Microbulbifer sp. GL-2: one gene and its partners. The protein of the gene in region 2 binds, or shares a complex with, the protein of the main gene of each other region. Links are inferred from orthologs where the notes say so. Each region holds a gene or a part of one and is shown on either strand. Other genes may lie near its edges.

Region 1 (3,399 bases), 1.9 Mb from region 2 along the record:
TGGACTACCTCAAGCGCAAGGATCTGAGTCGCTACGCCCAGCTGATTGCTAAGCTCGGCCTGCGTCGCTAAGACCCTGGAATGCCCGCCTCTGGCGGGCATTCTTCTTTAATGCTTACTGAAAAGTGGCGCGATTGTCATTTTTCGGAAGTTGCACCGCAGATGCCGACAGGGAAAAGTTCTCTGATTGGAACTGCGATGTATGCACCGGCTACCCTGGCCGGTGGCGATACATCCCCGTATCGCCCAGGGTTTTGGGGTTTGTAGTCCCGGCCCCGGCAAATATGTAGGGGTTACTGGAATGGGCCAGTAACCGTAAGGAAATAGGAAAAGAAACTAGTGAATCCAGTAAGCAAAACTTTCCAGTACGGACAACACCAAGTCACTATCGAAACTGGCCGCATTGCACGCCAGGCGACGGGTGCAGCCTTGGTCACTATGGGTGAAACCGTTGTTCTGTGTACCGTTGTAGGTGCCAAAGAAGCCAAGCCTGATCAGGGCTTTTTCCCTCTGTCCGTGCATTACCAGGAAAAAGCCTACGCGGCTGGCAAAATTCCCGGCGGCTTCTTCAAGCGTGAAGGTCGCCCATCTGAAAAAGAAACTTTGACTTCGCGCCTGATCGATCGCCCGATCCGTCCCCTGTTCCCCAAGGGCTTCATGAATGAAGTGCAGGTGATGATCACTGTCCTGTCTGCAGAGAAGGACGTGGATCCAGATATTGCCGGCATGATCGGCACCTCCGCAGCTCTGTCCGTTTCCGGTATTCCTTTTGCGGGCCCAATTGGCGCTGCGCGCGTAGGCTATACCCAAAAAGATGGCTACCTGCTGAACCCGGGTTACGAAGCTCTGAAAACCTCTGAGCTGGATATGGTGGTTGCGGGCACTAAAGATGCTGTGTTGATGGTTGAATCGGAAGCGAAAGAGCTGCCGGAAGATATCATGCTGGGTGCAGTACTCTATGCGCACCAGGAAATGCAGGCGGTAGTAAAAGTCTGTGAAGAGTTGAAAGCTGAAGCTGGCAAGCCCCAGTGGAACTGGCAACCGGAAGCAGAAAACACCGAGCTGAAAGCGGCCCTGGAAAGCCAGTTTGGTACCAAGGTAGCCGAAGCTTACCGTATCACTGACAAGCAGCAGCGCACCGCTCGCTTGAACGAGTTGCGCAATGAAGCGGCTGATGCCCTGGCGAGCGAAGAAGTTGATGCCGGTGATGTAAAAAGCTACTTCGGCAAGCTCGAAAAGAAAACGGTTCGTGGTGCAGTAGTGCGTGGCGAACCGCGTATTGATGGTCGCGATACCAAGACTGTACGCCCGATTAATGTAGAAGTTGGCGTATTGCCGAAGGGCCATGGCTCCTCCCTGTTCACCCGTGGTGAAACTCAGGCACTGGTTGTTGCCACTCTCGGTGCTACCCGCGATGCGCAGATTATCGATGCCCTGGAAGGCGAGCGTAAAGATTACTTTATGCTGCATTACAACTTCCCTCCCTACTCCGTAGGCGAAGCGGGTCGTGTGGGTGCTACCGGTCGCCGTGAAATCGGCCATGGTCGTCTGGCCCGTCGCGGTATCGCTGCCGTTCTGCCTGATCCGGAGAGCTTCCCTTACACTCTACGGGTGGTTTCTGAAATCACCGAGTCCAACGGTTCCAGCTCCATGGCTTCCGTGTGTGGCTCCAGTCTTGCGCTGATGGATGCAGGTGTACCCTTGAAGGCACCGGTTGCCGGTATCGCCATGGGCCTGGTGAAGGAAGAGGAAGGCTATGCAGTCCTGACCGATATCCTCGGTGATGAAGATCACCTGGGTGATATGGACTTTAAGGTTGCCGGTACCGCTTCTGGTGTGACTGCCCTGCAGATGGATATCAAGATCGAGGGTATCACTGAAGAGATCATGGAAACTGCGCTGGAGCAGGCTCTGCACGCGCGTTTGCATATCCTCGTGGAAATGAACAAGCTGATCGGCGAGTCCCGTTCCAGTGTGAACGAGAATGCTCCGCGTTTCGCAACCCTGAAGATCCACCCGGACAAGATTCGCGACGTTATCGGTAAGGGCGGCGCAACTATCCGCTCTATCACCGAAGAAACTGGCGCGTCCATCGATATTGAAGATGACGGCAGCATTAAGGTCTTCGGCGAAGACGGTGAGAGCCTCGAAGCTGCGGTTACCCGTATCGAGGAAATCACTGCGGAAGCCGAGATCGGCGCAATCTACGAGGGCACCGTGGTACGCATCGTGGACTTCGGCGCGTTCGTCAACTTCCTGCCGGGCAAAGATGGCCTGGTGCATATCTCCCAGATCGCTGAAGAGCGTGTCAACGCGGTAACTGACTACCTGAGCGAAGGCCAGAAGGTGTTCGTGAAGGTGCTCGACGTGGACCAGCGCGGACGTATCAAGCTCTCCATCAAGGAAGCCAAGGCCGACCAGGCTGCTTCCGCAGAGGAGAAACAGGGTTCCGAAGAGGCGTAAGTCTTTAGAAACCTGAAAAACCCGGCCTTGAGCCGGGTTTTTTTATGTCTTTTAATAAGGAGAATCGGGCCCTTATAGCATTTGCCACAGGGATTTTTCGGTTAGAATTTAAAGAAAAAAGGGGAAAACCTTGGTTAATTTCTGGCTTCTCGATCTTCTACTGGGGCTGGCCTGTCTGTTAATTGCCAATCAATACTGGTACCTCACTCGTGCACGCTTCCAATCTGCAGCCTTGATTATTGTCGCTGCACTTTTGTGCATGGCCCTCGCAGCGTTAGTTGGTGCTTACCGCTACGGTATGGATCCCGGAACTACTGAATTGCACCGGGCGCTCACAAGGCTGTCCGGCTTTGCCTCTTTCCTGCTAATCGGCATAGGTCTACTGTGGTCCCGACTGGGATTGACATGGGGAGCAGATAATCGAACGCCGGCCTATGTGGTGATGGTGCTGGTCCTGGCCAGCGCAATAGCCTTGAGCGAGAGCGGTATGCTGGTGTCACGGGCGGTGGTTGACCTCTATTCGGCCCTCGGTTTGCTGCTCTGGTTATTGGTGGCTGTGCTGGAGTTAATAATGCCGGGCCGGCTCACACGCAAACAGGCGCTGTTGCTCGGTGGTGGTGCACTACTAGTGGTAGTAAATGGGCTATTAATTGGCACAGGCTCTTCGCGATTGTTAGGCATGGCGCGTACCAATTGGTTCCACCTTCTATTGGCTGTCTCAGTATTCTCCCTGTTATACGCACGTCCATTGTTTACCTTGGAAAAGTCTACTGATGGATAAAATAACCACCAAACTGCGCGGAGGTTGTCACTGTGGCGCTGTACGTTTTAATGCACTGTACAATAGAAGCAGTGATGAGCCTCTGGTAGCTCATGCCTGTAATTGCTCCATGTGTGAAAAGCTTGGTTACCTGCACCTGATTGTGCCTGCAGAAAA
Region 2 (4,581 bases):
CTTTGATCGTGATGTTCTCATCGTTGATCGCTCTCTTACGCCTGGTCATGGCGATGTAGTGGTGGTCGCCCTGGATGGCCAGCTGACCTGTAAAATTTTGGATAGAAGGTTAGGGCAACTAATACCGGCAAATGACAAGTACAAACCCATTCCCATTTGGGAAGGGCAGGAGCTAATAGTGGAAGGGGTGGTGAAGGCTTCAATTCGCTACCACCGTGGCGGTTAGCCTGGGGGCCTTGAGGTCAGAAAAGCACCTACGGGGGTATAGGGGGAGCGTTCTTTAGCTTTTGCCGAGTGGGGGACCAAGTGGGGGACCGCAGAGGGTAGAAACAAAAAAGCCCTGATAAATCAGGGCTTTATGTTTAAAAATGGCGGTGGGGCAGGGATTCGAACCCTGGGACCTGTTACAGTCAACGGTTTTCAAGACCGCCGCTTTCGACCACTCAGCCACCCCACCAAATTGTGCTGCGCATTATACATAGCTTCGTGCTACATACAAGCGTCATTATGATTTTTTTTAAGTAGTTCAATGGGTTAGGTGATTTATTGACCAGTCCGGACAAATGCTTCGGGCATAAAAAAGCCGCCAACCCTGTAGGGTTGGCGGCTTTAGAGGTTTCGCTTAGCCGGCTTCTGCTGAGTCGCGGTCGTTATTCGCGTCAGTGTTTTCCTGGGTTGTCTGGCGCGCCATACGGGGGTCGTTGGCGGGGCGAGACAGTGAACGAGGGCTGTGCGAGATTGCTGCTGGTTGGGCGGTATCCAGCGGTTGCTGGGAGCCTACCTGGCGGTGCTCGGTCACGATGGACAGTTCGAGTAATGGTTTGGGGTTGTTGCGCGGGTCGTTACTGGCGCGTCCCTGGGTTGCAGGGGAGGCGGCCAGTTCGGAGGCCTCAGCTTCCTCGACTACAACCTCCACCTGGGCAGCAGCATTGACTGATTCACTGCGCTGCTCCAAAGCTTCTGCAGCTGCACTGGCTTCGGTCAAGGCAATTTCCTCGGCGTCCTCCGGCACAGTCTTTGTAGCTTCTGCTGCGACCGTGGATTCCACAACCTGCGCCGCTGGAACGGCTGGCTTTTCGCTAACTGGAGTTTTAGGAGCGCTTTCTGCTTTCGTTTCTCTAACGGTAGGAGCGGCAGGCTCTTTTGCTTCAGTTTTAGCCGGAGGTTTTTTTGCTGTTATAGGTGCAGTTTGCTCTTTGGCCTGTGCTGGTGCTGGAGTCTCCTCCGCTGCTTTTTCTACTTTTGCAGTAAATGCAGCATAGGGCTCAGCCTGTTTTGTCTCAGCAGATGGCTCTGCTGTGGACTCAGTCTTTGCAGCCATTGGTGTGCGCGTGGGAGCTACTACAGCCGGTTTGGATTGCGTCGCCGGGTTGGCGGACTTTGCAGGTCTTTGCTCTCTTCGCTCGCTTTTGCGCTGGGGCGCTTCATTGTGGCCCCCGGTAGCGGTTTCGCGAGATTTTCTGGCTTCACCTTCCGCTTCATCGATAGCTTCGTTCACTTCACGGTTCAGCTCTTCCTGATTTTGAGCGACGGAGGACGCAGCGGGATTTTCTGAACGACGGCCGCGACGGCGAGCTTGCGGGCGACCACGAACATTGCTCGGGCGGCGCGCTGGGCGTTGCTCGGTGCTTTCGTCAGCTTGCTCGATGGATTCGCTGGTGCTTTCGTTCTCAGTCACTACATTTCGATTGTCGTCTCTGCGGCGGTTGTCGTTGGTGCGACGTCGACGGCGACGGCGCTGGCCTTCGCCGCGCTCAGCTCCAGATTCGCGTTCTTCGAATTGCTTGGCCTGTTGTTTTTCTTCTCGCTGATCATCACGTTTGGAGTCCTCGCGACGATCGTCCTTGCGGCGAGAGGGGCGCCCACTGCGGTTACCGCGACCACCGCGTTGATTGCGGTTGCGATTGCGATCACGATCGCGCTGGTAGTCCTTCCCTCGATTTTTTGACTTCTGGTGCTTCTTGGGCTCTTCCTCTTTGCTCTCAAAGAGGGAGGCAATCGCAGTCATCAGCCGGCTGAAAAGACTGGGTTCCGGTTTCTTTTCCGGGGTGGGGGCCGGCGCGGTGTGGGTAATCTGCTGAACGGCAGGTTGGGCCGGGGCGCGCTGGGGTTTTTCATCCTTCTTGGTGATGGATTCTTCCACTGTTCCGGAAATCTTGTAAGAGGTTTCCAGGGTGGCGGTATCGTCATCACGCAGGCGCTGTACTTCGAAGTGCGGGGTTTCGATATCTGCATTGGGTACAACAACAACACGGGTATTGTTGCGGGATTCAATCTGGGAGATCGTCTTACGCTTTTCGTTGAGTAGGTAAGTAGCGACATTCACTGGAGTGATGGCGCGGATCTCTGCGCTGCGTTCTTTCTTGGCTTCCTCTTCCACCAGGCGAAGAATGGATAAAGCCAGGGATTTGGTGCCGCGAATAGTGCCTTGGCCGCTACAGCGCGGGCATACACGGAAGGTGGTTTCGCCAAGAGATGGGCGCAGGCGCTGGCGTGACATTTCCAAAAGGCCGAAGCGGGAGATACGGCCAACCTGAACGCGGGCGCGGTCCATGCTGAGAGCTTTCTCCATGCGCTTTTCAACTTCGCGCTGGTTGGATTTGCTCTGCATGTCAATAAAGTCGATTACAACCAGGCCGCCCATATCGCGCAGGCGTAGCTGGCGAGCGATTTCGTCGGCCGCTTCCAGGTTGATATTGCGTGCAGTTTCTTCGATATCGCCGCCCTTGGTCGCGCGGGAGGAGTTGATATCAATGGATACCAGTGCCTCTGTGACATCAATCACGATTGAGCCGCCAGAAGGTAGTTTCACCTCGCGTTCAAAAGCGGTTTCGATCTGGCTTTCGATCTGGTAGCGATTGAAGAGCGGAATGGCATCTTCGTAATACTTGACCTTGTTGGTGTAGTGCGGCATTACCTGGCGGGCAAATTCCGCAGCCAGCTCGAAGGCGCCTTTGTCATCGACTATCACTTCGCCAATGTCATCGCGCATGTAATCGCGGATAGCGCGGATAATGACGTTACTTTCCTGGAAGAGGAAGTGCGGTGCCTTGGAGGTGTCGGCCTCTTCCTTTATGGCGACCCACAGCTTCAGCAGGTAGTTGAGGTCCCACTGCAGTTCTTCGCCGCTGCGGCCGACGCCGGCGGTGCGCACAATTATGCCCATGCCGGAGGGAACTTCGACGCTGGACAGTGCATCCCGCAGCTCTGAACGCTCATCACCTTCAATACGGCGAGAGATGCCGCCTGCGCGAGGGTTATTTGGCATCAGTACCAGGTAGCGCCCAGCGAGGCTGACGAAAGTAGTCAGGGCTGCGCCTTTGTTGCCGCGCTCTTCCTTGTCCACTTGCACAATAACTTCCATACCCTCTTTGACGACATCTTTGATTTTGATGCGTCCTTCAATGTCTCTGGGCTGTTTGAGGAAGTACTCACGAGAAATTTCTTTCAGGGGGAGGAAGCCGTGGCGCTCTTCGCCATAGTCAACGAATGCGGCTTCGAGAGAGGGTTCTACGCGGGTGATCTTACCTTTGTAGATGTTGGCTTTTTTTTGTTGACGTGTGCGATTTTCAATATCCAGATCATATAGCCACTGGCCGTCTACCAGGGCTACACGCAACTCCTCAGGCTGGGTTGCGTTGATTAGCATTCTTTTCATGCGTGTCGTTTTCCTTGCGTTGCGCAAAGGTATGACACCGCTGTTTGCAGGCTTGCTTGTTGGCCGCCATCCGGAGAGGACCAGATGGCGGGGCAGGGAAAAGGGTGGCACTTTCTCTGCCGCAAATTCGATCTACGCGGCTTTTCGAGACGAGTGTTCGCCCATTGTTCTCACTGCAAAAACTCCGGATAAGCATTGCTGTGCTGTTATCCGCTGGTACCGTTAGTACCTTTCTTCCTTAAGTACCTTTTGTTAGTACTGCCCTGTACCTGTGCCATAGGCTCCCATGGCAGGGTTGGGCGCCACCCTTCGGTCAGTTTCTAGCTGGGTGACAAGGTCTGCGTCAATATAGCTGGCTCTGTAGCTCGGCTTTTGGCCGATATCTATCTTCTGTATTTTGTTCGCTGGATATGCGGAAGCTGGAATATCCAGGTTGCCAGTGCGGTCGCTGGCATTATTTTCTACAGAGCGGGACGCAAGTTTATGAGTCGTCCTTTCAAGCGCTGCGGGTCACGGCCCGTCTTACCTTCGCGATATTTACCCACTTAACTGTGGGATGTTTTTGCCGCTGAGGCCCCCATAAGGTTCTCGTTGTCGGGAGGCGCTCATCAGCTGAGTTTTTATCAATGACGCGGCATTCCCGCGCACCGGCCGAACAGCGGTATTTTCTCTGAAGCCATGGCTATCTCTTCATGTGGGAAGCTGCCAGTGGCCGAAAACCAGCCGAATTCAGGCCGGCCGAATATAGCACGGGCAGAAGGGTGCTTCAATTGTCCTTGCTGCGGCGCTATGATGCGCGTCATGCGAAGTATACCCCCCCTTAAAACGGCTGAGGCCGATACCCCCTCTGACACCTGGAATCCCTCTGGCGGCGTACAGTTTCTGACTGTGCCGGATGAGTTGGCCGGGCAGAGGATCGACAA
Region 3 (3,344 bases), 1.3 Mb from region 2 along the record:
TTTTCCTCAAGCAATGCTAAAACATGCCGCAACAAAGTACGGCTATCAGCACCAGCATACCGCTCATCAGTGTCGGGAAAATGGTAGCCAATATCTCCAAGAGCCAGGGCCCCAAGCAAAGCATCAGTCAGGGCATGTAGGAGTACATCCCCGTCGGAATGGGCCTTTAGGCCGAGTTCATGGGGGATTTTTACTCCGCCGAGTACAACATGGCCACCAGGGCAAAACGCATGCACATCAAAGCCCTGACCAATTCGAAAACTCACTATCGATTATCCTCTGTGGGCGCATAGCGCAAACGCAGGATGGCCTCAGCCACCATAATATCGGAGGGGTGAGTCACTTTAATGTTGTCGCCTTGCCCCGCAACAAGTTGCGGCGAGTGACCAAAGATCTCGAGCGCGCTGGCTTCATCAGTAACCGCTTGCCCCTGCTCAAGAGCGCGATTGAGACAGGAGTACAACAATCCCAGTGGCGCACGCTGTGGAGTTTGTGCTAACCAGATATGTTGGCGGTCCAGGGTTTTTTCTACGCAGTTTTTTCTATCCTCAAGGCGGCTTAGCTTTACCGTATCACTGGCAGGTCGCGCCAAAAGAGCTGTAGAAGAGACACCGCTATCCAACAGAGCAGCAATGTCCTCCAATGCTACACAGGGGCGCGCAGCATCGTGGACCAGCACTGGAGTATCATTAGCCTCCCGCTCAGAGAGAAACTTCAATGCGGCGAGAACAGAATCTGAGCGCTCAGCCCCACCGGTGACAGTGTGTACCAGCGGGTGTGCAGCTTCTTTCAGGTGTCGGAAGAGGTCATCCTCCCCAGACAAAGCCACAACAATTCCAGCGATACCCGGCCAAGTTAAAATATTGCGTAGCGTCAGGGACAACAAGGGCTGTCCGAGAAGTGGTAAATACTGCTTGGGCCGGTCGGCCCCCATACGTTTGCCAACTCCGGCAGCAGGCACTACGACCCAATAATCTGTAATCACTTTTTGGCCTCTTCCGAATCCAGGAAGATAAACAGGGTTTCCCCTTCCTTTATTAAACCCAGGTCATAGCGTGCCTTAGCCTCGACACCTTCAGTACCCACCTTGAGACTTCGCACTTCCCGCAATAACTGACGGTTTTCTCGCATCAGGACAGCGTTCTTTTCCTGCTGTTGGTCAAGCTGTCGTTTAAGACGGGTAACTTCGGCGAGACTGCCTTCACCGACCCAGAATCGGTACTGAGTAGCAAGCAGTATGATGGTAAGAATTGCCAGCAGCCATTTCATACGGGTTTACGATATTTCGCTGAACGTATTAAAGCAGGCTGGAGAGGCTCATTCGCCCCTCCAGCCTGCACGCTAAAAAGTAGTAATTACTTGAACTCAGCACGGCCACGGTATGGAGCAGCACCATTCAATTCAGCTTCGATACGCAGCAGGCGGTTGTACTTGGCTACGCGATCGGAACGGCACAGGGAACCAGTTTTGATTTGACCCGCCGCTGTCGCAACTGCCAGGTCAGCAATAGTAGTGTCTTCGGTCTCGCCGGAGCGATGAGAAATCACAGCCGTATAACCGGCATCTTTGGCCATCTTAATCGCATCCAGCGTTTCAGACAGGGAGCCAATCTGGTTAAACTTGATCAGGATAGAGTTGCCAACACCCTTTTCGATACCTTCCTTAAGGATTTTGGTATTGGTTACAAATAGGTCATCACCTACCAGCTGCACCTTGTCACCAATTTTATCGGTCAGCACTTTCCAGCCATCCCAGTCGCTCTCATCCATACCATCTTCAATAGAAATGATGGGGTAGTTGGCTGACAAATCGGCAAGATAGCTGGCGAAACCTTCACTATCGAATTGCTTGCCTTCACCAGCCAGGTCGTATTGACCCTCTTTGTAGAACTCGGAGGAAGCACAATCCAAGGCCAGGGTGATGTCATCGCCCAGGGTATAGCCGGCTTTTTCTACCGCTTCAGCAATCACTTTCAAAGCCGCTTCGTTGGAAGGCAGATTAGGAGCGAAACCACCTTCATCACCGACAGCAGTGTTCAGATTATTGCTGGAAAGGACTTCCTTCAGGGAGTGGAAAATCTCGGCACCTTGGCGGAGAGCTTCAGCAAAAGAATCGGCCTTTACCGGCTGTACCATAAACTCCTGGATATCCACATTATTATCGGCGTGCTCACCACCGTTGAGAATATTCATCATGGGAACCGGCATGCTGTACTCACCAGCAGTGCCATTTACTTCAGCAATGTGTTGGTACAGCGGGATTTTCTTCGATGCTGCTGCCGCTTTGGCTGCCGCCAGGGAAACCGCCAGGATTGCATTTGCACCCAGCTTGGCTTTATTTTCAGTACCATCTGCATCGATCATCGCCTTATCCAGGGCGCGCTGATCGGTTGCATCCATGCCCTTAAGCAAGTCGGCGATGGCAGTGTTGATGTTTTCAACCGCCTTCAATACGCCTTTACCCAAGTAACGGCTCTTATCACCATCGCGCAATTCAAGAGCTTCTCGTGAGCCGGTAGAGGCGCCGGAAGGAGCGCAGGCGGAACCGATAGAACCGTCTTCCAGGATTACATCGGCTTCAACGGTAGGGTTACCGCGGGAATCCAGCACTTCGTAGGCTTTAACTGCGACAATCTTGCTCATTAACAATGGGCTCCGTATTGGTACTAACTGAAATTGTTACTTACTGAAAGTAGGTAATTACTGAAAAAGAAAGTTTCAACTATTGCGTGGAAAACCCAGGGCTTCCACTAGTGCCGCTCAATCCAGAGTTTGACTCTGTAATTATTTTTCCGATAGCCGCATCAGTATAAAAAGCGACCCCGGATAGGCACCACGCACCCGGAAAGGGCGCGCACTATTTATTTCTTACTTTTATTTGGTATCCAAAGGGGCAAGCCCCTTGATCAAATCATCCACCGCTTTCATCTGCGCAAGGAATGGCTCCAGTTTCTCCAGGGGTAAAGCACTGGGACCATCACACAGCGCTTTGTGCGGATCCGGGTGCGCCTCCAGGAACAGGCCGGCAATACCAATAGCCAAGCCAGCACGGCCCAGTTCGGTAACTTGTGCACGGCGTCCACCGGAAGCTGCGCCAGATGGATCGCGCATTTGCAGGGCGTGAGTTACATCAAATATTAGCGGGGCACCACCAGAGGCATTGATCATGGTACTGAAACCAAGCATATCGACAACCAGATTGTCGTACCCAAAACAGGCACCACGCTCACACAGGATAATATTCTCGTTACCGCACTCGGAAAACTTCTCCACCACATTTTTAACTTGCGGAGGGCTCATGAATTGCGGTTTTTTTACATTGATTACCGCTCCGGTAGCAGCCAT

The links. Proteins that work in one complex are often made in the same cells at the same time.
Region 1: the proteins of rne (region 2) and pnp are in contact, whole or in part, in a cryo-EM structure (PDB 9QH0), measured with the Escherichia coli proteins. The link is inferred for Microbulbifer sp. GL-2 from one-to-one orthologs.
Region 3: the proteins of rne (region 2) and eno are in contact, whole or in part, in a solved structure (PDB 2FYM), measured with the Escherichia coli proteins. The link is inferred for Microbulbifer sp. GL-2 from one-to-one orthologs.

What each region holds. Positions count from the first base shown.
Region 1 is NZ_AP019807.1:2,447,830-2,451,228, forward strand. Bases 1-2,900 are described here. They hold pnp (polyribonucleotide nucleotidyltransferase), read left to right. Parts: upstream 1-338; coding sequence 339-2,462; downstream 2,463-2,900. Other genes in these bases: rpsO (30S ribosomal protein S15), read left to right, coding at 1-71; GL2_RS10655 (hypothetical protein), read left to right, coding at 2,593-2,900. In the rest of the region: more of GL2_RS10655, read left to right, coding at 2,901-3,243; GL2_RS10660 (GFA family protein), read left to right, coding at 3,236-3,399. UniProt on the Escherichia coli protein: Involved in mRNA degradation. Catalyzes the phosphorolysis of single-stranded polyribonucleotides processively in the 3'- to 5'-direction. Also involved, along with RNase II, in tRNA processing.
Region 2 is NZ_AP019807.1:4,376,551-4,381,131, reverse strand. Bases 423-4,004 are described here. They hold rne (ribonuclease E), read right to left. Parts: upstream 3,659-4,004; coding sequence 623-3,658; downstream 423-622. Outside these bases: GL2_RS18890 (LexA family transcriptional regulator), read left to right, coding at 1-226; 23S rRNA pseudouridine(955/2504/2580) synthase RluC, read left to right, coding at 4,460-4,581. UniProt on the Escherichia coli protein: Endoribonuclease that plays a central role in RNA processing and decay. Required for the maturation of 5S and 16S rRNAs and the majority of tRNAs. Also involved in the degradation of most mRNAs.
Region 3 is NZ_AP019807.1:3,072,244-3,075,587, reverse strand. The notes cover bases 500-3,344. They hold eno (phosphopyruvate hydratase), read right to left. Parts: upstream 2,643-3,344; coding sequence 1,356-2,642; downstream 500-1,355. Other genes in these bases: kdsA (3-deoxy-8-phosphooctulonate synthase), read right to left, coding at 2,874-3,344; GL2_RS13370 (septum formation initiator family protein), read right to left, coding at 982-1,269; ispD (2-C-methyl-D-erythritol 4-phosphate cytidylyltransferase), read right to left, coding at 500-985. Outside these bases: ispF (2-C-methyl-D-erythritol 2,4-cyclodiphosphate synthase), read right to left, coding at 1-266; more of ispD, read right to left, coding at 266-499. UniProt on the Escherichia coli protein: Catalyzes the reversible conversion of 2-phosphoglycerate (2-PG) into phosphoenolpyruvate (PEP). It is essential for the degradation of carbohydrates via glycolysis.